Regions from separate parts of the Bacillus sp. D48C genome, predicted to be linked through region 1. Evidence: riboswitches for the same ligand, from Rfam matches in the RefSeq annotation. Region 1 holds a riboswitch; the other holds the start of a gene.
What was found. A riboswitch is a leader RNA that binds a small molecule or an ion and turns the genes downstream of it on or off. The one in region 1 is predicted to bind thiamine pyrophosphate.
Positions count from the first base shown of each region.

Region 2: another riboswitch for thiamine pyrophosphate. It lies ahead of thiC (phosphomethylpyrimidine synthase ThiC); the one in region 1 lies ahead of thiM (hydroxyethylthiazole kinase).

Region 1 is NZ_JBKFAQ010000012.1:58,822-63,486, forward strand. It holds gene ACLBXA_RS23580 (YhgE/Pip domain-containing protein) at 1-139, shown strand, start outside; gene topB (DNA topoisomerase III) at 178-2,367, opposite strand; TPP riboswitch at 2,559-2,671, shown strand; gene thiM (hydroxyethylthiazole kinase) at 2,744-3,553, shown strand; gene thiE (thiamine phosphate synthase) at 3,559-4,227, shown strand; gene ACLBXA_RS23600 (anaerobic C4-dicarboxylate transporter family protein) at 4,344-4,665, opposite strand, start outside.
Region 2 is NZ_JBKFAQ010000003.1:290,454-295,118, forward strand. It holds gene ACLBXA_RS10280 (YkvA family protein) at 1-24, shown strand, start outside; gene ACLBXA_RS10285 (metal-binding protein) at 75-566, shown strand; gene ACLBXA_RS10290 (DUF4870 domain-containing protein) at 636-953, opposite strand; gene lldP (L-lactate permease) at 1,251-2,912, shown strand; TPP riboswitch at 2,984-3,099, shown strand; gene thiC (phosphomethylpyrimidine synthase ThiC) at 3,212-4,665, shown strand, end outside.

The sequences.
Region 1 (4,665 bases):
TATCGTAACACGAGATTTACTTGTGTTAAGTGTTTTCGTAGTAGTTATGATTGTTGCTGCGTTATTACTGAAAACACCAATTAACAAATCAAGTGAAAAATTTGTTGAGAATGCAAAAGGAAGTAAAATCATTCATTAAGAAAAGGTTCCTACCGAGAGCGGTAGGAACCTTTTTGTTTAATCGAACTTTAGTTTTTTTAATGCGTCTGCGAACGGGTTGTTTAATGGTTCTTCTTCTTTTTTCTGTTGTTTCATATATTTTTGAACGTCACGTTTATCAGCTTTGTTTCCAGATTCTTTTTTACGTCGCTCTTGGAATGTTGATAATTTCTCGCGATAGCCACATTTACATGCAAAGATTTGACCTGCACCTTCACCACGTAATTCTAGTTTCTTCTTACATTGCGGACAGCGAGCGTTTGTTGTACGAGATACATTTTTACGATGACCACATTCACGATCTTGGCATACGAGCATTTTTCCCTTTTTGCCGTTTACTTCTAGCATTGGTTTACCGCAGTCTGGACAAGACTTCGTTGAAATGTTGTCATGTTTATATTTTTTATCACTCGATTTAATTTCAGAAACAATTTCTTTCGTATAGTTCTTCATTTCAGAAATGAATACTTCTTTTTTCAGCTTACCTTTTGCGATAGCCTCAAGTTTTTGTTCCCATTCACCAGTTAGTGTAGGGGATTTTAACTCTTCTGGTACTAAATCAAGTAATTGACGACCTTTTGATGTAATGTGAATATCTTTACCACGTTTTTCAATTAAGAAAGAGTTGAAAAGTTTGTCGATAATATCTGCACGTGTCGCTACAGTACCTAATCCACCAGTCGATTTTAACGTATCAGCAAGTTGTTTATTTTGCGTATCCATATATTTTGTAGGATTCTCCATTGCTGAAAGTAAAGTTGCTTCATTAAAGCGTGCAGGTGCTTTCGTTTGACCTGATGTTTGCATAATTAACTTTACAGTTAATGTATCGCCCTTTTCGATGTGGGGTAGAAGCTGCTCTTTTACGTCATCAGTTACATCATCGTCTTCAAATCGATTTTCGTATACTTCCTTCCAACCAGCATGTAAAATTGTTTTTCCGCGTGCAATGAACGTTTCACTACCAACTTTGGTACGTAATGTTAGTTGCTCGTATTCGAATGCTGGGAATAAAACAGCTAAGAAACGTTTTACAACTAAATCATAAATTTTACGTTCTTTATCTGTGAATGCTGAGAAGTTAACGTATCCTTCTGTTGGAATAATCGCATGATGATCGCTTACTTTACTATCATCAACAAATGATTTATTAGCCTTGATAGGCTTTTGTAATACTTTATGTGCTAAAGGACGGTACTCTCCAACGCCACATGCTTTTAAACGTTCTGGAAGTGTTTCAACGATATCAGATGAAATGTAGCGTGAATCTGTACGAGGGTACGTTAGCACTTTATGTTGTTCATATAACTTCTGCATAATGTTTAATGTTTCTTTCGCAGAGTAACCGAACTTTTTATTTGCATCACGTTGTAATTCAGTTAAATCGTAAAGACCAGGAGAGAATGACTTCTTCTGTTTTTTATCAATTTCCACAACAGTAGCATGTTGTTTATCTAAACCTTTTACAATACCATCAATTTTTTCTTTATTAAAACTACGGCTATTGCCATTTGCATCTTGCCAAGTAAGTTTGAGTTTCTCCATCGTTTGAGCTTCGATGCCGTAGTAAGTTTGTGCTTTGAAGTTCTTGATTTCATCTTCACGACTAGCAATCATAGCGACAGTAGGCGTTTGTACACGACCGCAATTTAACTGAGCATTAAAGCGAGTCGTTAAAGCGCGAGTTGCATTAAGACCGATATACCAGTCAGCTTCTGAACGTGCAACTGCTGAAGCGTATAAATTGTCATAGGCTTTACCTGGTTTTAAATTTGCAAAACCATCTTTAATTGCTTTATCGGTTACAGAAGAAATCCATAAACGTTTGATTGGTTTGTTTAGCTTAACTTTATCGATGATCCAGCGTGCGACTAATTCCCCTTCACGTCCAGCGTCTGTTGCTACAATAATTTCATTTACATCTTTTCTAAGTAGCTGACTCTTTACAGCATTAAACTGTTTACCAGTTTGTTTAATAACCGTTAATTTCAAACGCTCTGGTAGCATCGGTAAATCTTCTAAATTCCACTGTTTATATTTCACATCATAGCTTTCTGGATCTGCTAATGTAACGAGATGACCTAAAGCCCAAGTTACAATATATTTACTACCCTCAAGATAGCCGTTTCCTTTTTTATCACACTTCAGTACACGAGCAATATCTCGTGCAACGGAAGGCTTTTCAGCGATTACAACGCTTTTTGACATATTAAAAACATCCTTTCAAATTTCCATAAGTTAAATATAGCATACATCTTCTTGAGATTCAGTTTCGCTTCATATTTGAGCTGTTTTTAGTGGAATGAACAAAATCCTCACTGATTAAAGTTTCACTTTATATAGAAAAGTAAAGAACTTGTTATTTTACTAGAATAAGAGTAGACTTTGAAGTAGATGAATAAGAAACACATGGGAGTTTGTGGATACAAACTGAGAGTATGGCTACTAGTCCGTCATTGACCATTTGAACCTGTTGGATAATGCCAGCGTAGGGAGAGTGTAAAAGCACATGTTCAGGCACTTTGCGTACGCGCGAAGTGCCTTTTTGTGTATCTCCCATCATTATAGTTAGGAGATGAAAAGGATGAATATGAAAGAAATTAGTAAAGTAGTGGATTTGGTGAGAGAATCTAATCCGCTCGTTCATAATATTACAAATGTTGTTGTAACAAATTTTACTGCTAACGGTTTGTTGGCACTTGGGGCATCGCCTGTAATGGCGTATGCAAAAGAAGAAGTAGCAGAAATGGCTAGCATTGCTGGAGCGTTAGTATTAAATATGGGAACACTTCGTCCTGAGGAAGTAGAAGCGATGTTACTTGCTGGTAAATCAGCAAATGTGAACAATGTGCCAGTACTATTTGATCCAGTTGGTGCAGGAGCAACTTCGTATCGAACAGAAGTTGCGAGACATATTCCAGCCGAAATAGATTTAGCAATTATCCGCGGCAATGCGGCTGAAATAGCAAACGTTATTAATGAGAAATGGGAAATTAAAGGGGTAGACGCTGGTACTGGAAATGGCAATGTTGTAAGTATTGCAAGGCAGGCAGCAGATGAACTAAATACAGTTGCTGTCATTACTGGAAAAGAAGATGTTGTTACAGATGGAGAGCGAACTGTTCTTATTCGAAATGGTCATCCTATTTTAACAAAGGTTACGGGAACAGGGTGTTTACTAACTTCGGTAATAGGAGCATTTGTAGCAGTAGAAAAAGATTATGTAAAAGCAGTAGTAGCCGCATTAACGTTTTATGGTGTAGCTGCGGAACTGGCAGCTGTTAAAACAGTAGAAAAAGGGCCAGGTAGTTTCCAAATTGAATTTTTAAATCAATTAGCGAATACAACTTCAGCTGATATTGAGAAGTATGGGAAGATTGAGGAGTTAGAGTAAGGGGGATGAAACATACGATGCGCATTGAAACAAAGAAAATGTCTAAGTTATTACAAGTGTATTTTATTATGGGAAGTAATAACTGCACGAGGGATCCTTTAGCTGTATTGAAAGAAGCGTTAGATGGTGGAGTGACACTTTTTCAGTTTCGCGAGAAGGGGGAAGGTTCTTTAATCGGAGGAGATAGAGTGCGCTTTGCAAAAGAATTGCAGACGCTTTGTAAGGAATATAGTGTTCCTTTCATTGTAAATGATGATGTAGAATTAGCCATTGAATTAGATGCAGATGGTGTTCATGTAGGACAAAATGATGAAGGGATTACATCTGTTCGTGAAAAAATGGGAGATAAAATTATCGGCGTATCTGCTCATACAATTGAAGAAGCACGCTTTGCAATCGAAAATGGAGCAGATTATTTAGGTGTTGGACCTATTTTCCCAACGAGTACGAAAAAAGATACGAAAGCGGTTCAAGGAACGAAAGGATTAGCTTATTTTAGAGAACAAGGAATTACAGTGCCAATCGTTGGTATTGGTGGGATTACAATTGAAAATACAGCGGCAGTTATAGAAGCGGGTGCGGACGGTGTTTCAGTTATTTCAGCAATTAGTTTAGCTGAATCTGCGTATGAAAGTACGAGAAAATTAGCTGAAGAAGTAAAGAGAAGTTTGTAGAAAAGGACATGTAGTATTTTAAGTGCTACATCGAGAAGTAGACTGCCCAAAAAATTTAAACAAACATTTGATTAAAAAAGCACAAACCTTTTTAAATAAGGGTTTGTGCTTTTTCTTTAAAACATAATAGAAATTAAAAGCATTCCAATTCCGATAGAAGTAAATGTTGCAATTAAGCCTGGAATCATAAAGCTATGATTTAATACGTATTTACCGATACCTGTTGTACCAGTACGGTCAAAGTTAATGGCAGCAACGATTGTCCCGTAGTTTGGAATGAAGAAATATCCGTTTACTGCAGGGAACATCGCAATCAGTAGTGCTGGTGGAATACCAAGGGATAGTCCAAGTGGCATTAAGGCACGTACTGTTGCTGCTTGGCTGTACAGTAAAATAGATAGAATGAATAGTGCGATGGCAAATAGCCAAGGTGCACTT
Region 2 (4,665 bases), on a different contig from region 1:
ATCGATCAGAAATTAGGTCAATAGGTGAAATCTGTCATAAGGTGACAGGACGAACGTAAGCGAGGAAGTGCATTATGCCATCAGGAAGAACGCATACGAAAATAAACTTAATATCCCTTCCGGTTGTTTTGTTTTTGCTCTTTTCGTATGGATTAACAAATTTTGATTTTTTATTAACTTTTGCAATTGGTTTTTTAGTAGGTACTTCATTTTTAACACCAGATTTAGATACGTACAGTAATGCTTATAACAAATGGGGTTTCTTACGTATATTTTGGTATCCTTATAAGAAAGTAATGCCACATCGATCTTTCTTTACGCATACGATTATACTTGGTGATGTGATTCGTATTGCGTACATGTTAATCGTCTTTTCTCCATTTTTATTCCTATTAAATGTAATCGCACTGGATGGTAATTTGATAGAAATTGCGAAGAAACATGAGGTTGAAATTGTAACGTTCTTAATGGGAATTGTTGTGGCAAGTACGCTCCACATTATAGCGGATAAGGTGAATACGCGCCGAAAGAAAATGATGAGAAAAAAGAAGAAACGCAGAAGATAAAGTAACTAATCGGGAAAAGGACCCTTGCAATTTGCAAGGGTCCTTTTTTAAACAAACGTTTGTTTAAAATTAAGCTTTCAGTACTTTAATTCCTTTTACAATGTTCCAGATGAAGTAGTATAAGCTGATGATTCCGCAAATAGCTAAGACAATCATTGCTCCAATTCCAAGTGTTACATCTGGTTGGTCAGATCCTATGCCCATAATTCCTAAAATGGTTAAGCCGATAAATGTAGCGATACTTGGAATGATGTGTGTCCATAGAGCACGTTTTGCGTGTGGCTTTGTTTCAGCGTCTCCTACAATCCAAACGATAATAGGGAATAAGATAGGGGCAAATAGTACACTAAAGTATGATAACGCAGCTAATATTTTATTTCCGTTCATATATATCACCTCATGAATAATGTCTGTTGTTATACTATTATTATGCAATAATTTAGTTAAGCTTTCTATCGATGAACATTACAAGAACATGACGATTTTGTAAGATTTTTTTGTTAAATGATAAAATTTTCAAAAAAATCTTTTTTAATGGAAATTGTTATGGTACAGTATAAATGGAAGTTGTTGAAAACGTTTTCTTAAACGTTTTTTATTTTTAGGCTTAAAGGTATGATGACCTGATAGTCTATTGATAAGATTGTATTTATTTAAAAGGGGATTCTTTAGGGGGAGAGGACAATGAACACATGGACACAAGTTTATGATCCGTTCGGTAATATTTGGATTTCAGCAGCAGTAGCACTTATTCCGATTATCTTTTTTTTCTTAGCTTTAGCGGTTTTTCGCATGAAGGGGTATGTGGCAGGATTTATTACAGTTGTACTTACAGTTTTAGTAGCATTATTCGCTTATAAAATGCCGTTCACGATGGCAATGGCAGCAACCGGGTACGGTTTTTTGTACGGGTTATGGCCAATTGCTTGGATTATCATTATGTCGGTATTTTTATATAAAATTTCTGTAAAAACAGGTCAATTCGATGTGATTCGTGCATCGGTATTATCGATTACGAACGATCATCGTTTACTCGTTATTTTAATTGGATTTTCATTCGGAGCATTTTTAGAAGGAGCGGCAGGGTTTGGAGCGCCAGTAGCGATTACAGCAGCGCTTCTTGCTGGTCTTGGGTTAAATCCTTTATACGCAGCAGGTCTTTGTTTAATTGCAAATACTGCACCAGTGGCGTTCGGAGCGATGGGAATTCCGATTACAGTTGCTGGACAAGTAACAGGTATTGATCCACATAAAATTGGACAAATGGCTGGGCATCAATTACCGTTCCTATCATTATTTGTTCCATTCTTTATCGTATTTTTAATGGATGGATTTAAAGGGGTAAGACAAACGTGGCCTGCGTTACTTGTAGCAGGTAGTTCATTTGCGATTACGCAGTTCATTACAGCGACGTTCTTAGGACCGGAACTTCCGGATATTACGTCAGCACTTGTAAGTTTAGTGAGTTTAGCACTGTTCTTAAAAGTTTGGCAGCCGAAAGAAATTTATCAATCCGGGCAAGCAAATAATGAGGTAGCAGCAACAACGACAGCAGCATCGATGCCGAAATTAACGTTTGGAAAAGTAGTGAAGGCATGGTCCCCATTTATCGTATTAACGGTTATGGTAGTCATTTGGAGCCAAAATTTCTTTAAGGCATTATTTGCTCCAGGAGGGGCTTTAGAAAGTCTTGTATTTAAGTTTGAAATTCCAGGTCTGCATAATCTAGTAATGAAAGCAGAGCCAATTGTAAATAAACCAACGCCTTACGAGGCAATTCTAAAGTTTGATGTATTATCGGCAACTGGAACAGCGATTTTAATTGCTTGTATCATTTCCATGTTTATTTTGAAAATGAATGTAAAAGATGCAGTAGTGACATTTAAAGAAACGTTAAACGAATTAAAAATGCCAATTCTATCTATCGGATTTGTACTAGGGTTTGCATTTATCGCAAACTATTCTGGCCTATCTTCTACGTTAGCGTTAGCATTAGCTGGAACAGGCGGACTATTCCCGTTCTTCTCACCATTCTTAGGCTGGATTGGCGTATTCCTAACAGGGTCTGATACGTCTGCGAATGCACTGTTCTCGAATTTACAAGCCATTACAGCGCAGCAAGTCGGCGTATCTGAAGTGCTTCTCGTTGCAGCAAATACAACAGGCGGTGTAACAGGTAAAATGATTTCCCCGCAGTCGATTGCCATCGCTTGTGCAGCAGTTGGTCTTGCTGGAAAAGAATCGGATTTGTTCCGTTTTACAGTGAAGCATAGTTTATTCTTCGTAATTATTGTTGGTATTATGACGTATGTACAGGCATATTATTTAACGTGGATGATTCCATAAAAAACAAAAGAAATAAACTTTGAATTTTTCAGATTATAGTGTATGATGGGAAAGTATTGAAAATTAAATCAGTGATAAACTAGGGGTGCCTAACGTATGCGTAGGCTGAGAGAGAAGCGCGTGAACTTCTTAACCCTTTGGACCTGATCTGGCTCGTACCAGCGTAGGGAAGTTAACGGCTTTACATAATGATGTCTTTATGAGCCAGGTCCTTATTTTTTTATGGACCTGGCTCTTTTTATTTTGGCATGCGCTGGCCATATCTCGTCCTTGTCACGAACAGGGGGGCAACAAAATTTATGAAACAATCTGTTTCAGCTGAGCAAATTGAATTGAAATCGAGTTTACCAGGGAGTAAGAAAGTATATGTGGATGGACCACAAGAAGGTATGAAAGTGCCGATGCGTGAGATTGAACAAAGCGAAACGAATGGCGTCCCAAATCCACCAATCCGTGTGTATGATACGAGCGGTCCTTATACAGATCCTGCGTATAAGGTCGAGCTGGAAAAAGGCATTCCAACGCCGCGCCACTCCTGGATTATGGGGCGTGGTGATGTAGACGCATACGAAGGGCGTGAAGTAAAACCAGAGGATGACGGTGTGAAAGTGGCTTCGAAACATGCACCTGTTTTCCCGCAAATGGATCGTAAGCCGCTTAGAGCAAAGCAAGGTGCAAATGTTACGCAAATGCACTATGCGCGTAATGGCATTATTACGTCTGAGATGGAATACGTTGCGATTCGTGAAGGGGTAGAGCCGGAGTTTGTTCGTAAGGAAATCGCAGAAGGCCGCGCTATTTTACCAGCGAATATTAATCATCCAGAAGCTGAACCGATGATTATCGGGCGTAACTTCCATGTGAAGGTCAATGCAAATATCGGAAACTCTGCTGTATCTTCTTCTATTGCAGAAGAAGTAGAGAAGATGACGTGGGCTACTCGCTGGGGTGCAGATACGATTATGGATTTATCTACAGGTAAAAATATTCATACGACGCGTGAGTGGATTATTCGTAACGCGCCTGTACCAGTTGGAACTGTACCAATCTATCAAGCGCTGGAAAAAGTAAACGGAATTGCAGAAGATTTAACGTGGGAAGTATATCGTGATACGTTAATTGAGCAGGCGGAGCAAGGCGTTGATTACTTTACGATTCACGCTGGTGTATTGCTTCGTTACATTCCAATCACGGCAAAGCGTACGACAGGTATCGTTTCACGCGGTGGTTCGATTATGGCGCAGTGGTGTTTATTCCATCATAAAGAAAACTTCCTATATACTCATTTTGAAGAGATTTGTGAAATTATGAAACAGTACGATGTTTCGTTCTCTCTTGGAGATGGATTACGTCCAGGGTCTATTGCAGATGCAAATGATGAAGCACAGTTTTCTGAGCTTGAAACACTTGGTGAATTAACCAAAATTGCTTGGAAACATGATGTGCAAGTTATGATCGAAGGACCTGGACACGTACCGATGCACTTAATTAAAGAAAATATGGAGAAAGAGCTTGATATTTGTCAGGGCGCGCCGTTTTACACACTTGGGCCACTAACGACAGATATTGCACCAGGTTATGACCATATTACATCGGCGATTGGAGCTGCGATGATCGGTTGGTTTGGAACGGCGATGCTTTGTTATGTAACGCCGAAAGAACATTTAGGTTTACCGAATAAAGATGATGTACGCACGGGTGTTATTACGTACAAAATTGCAGCGCATGCGGCTGATCTTGCGAAAGGACATAA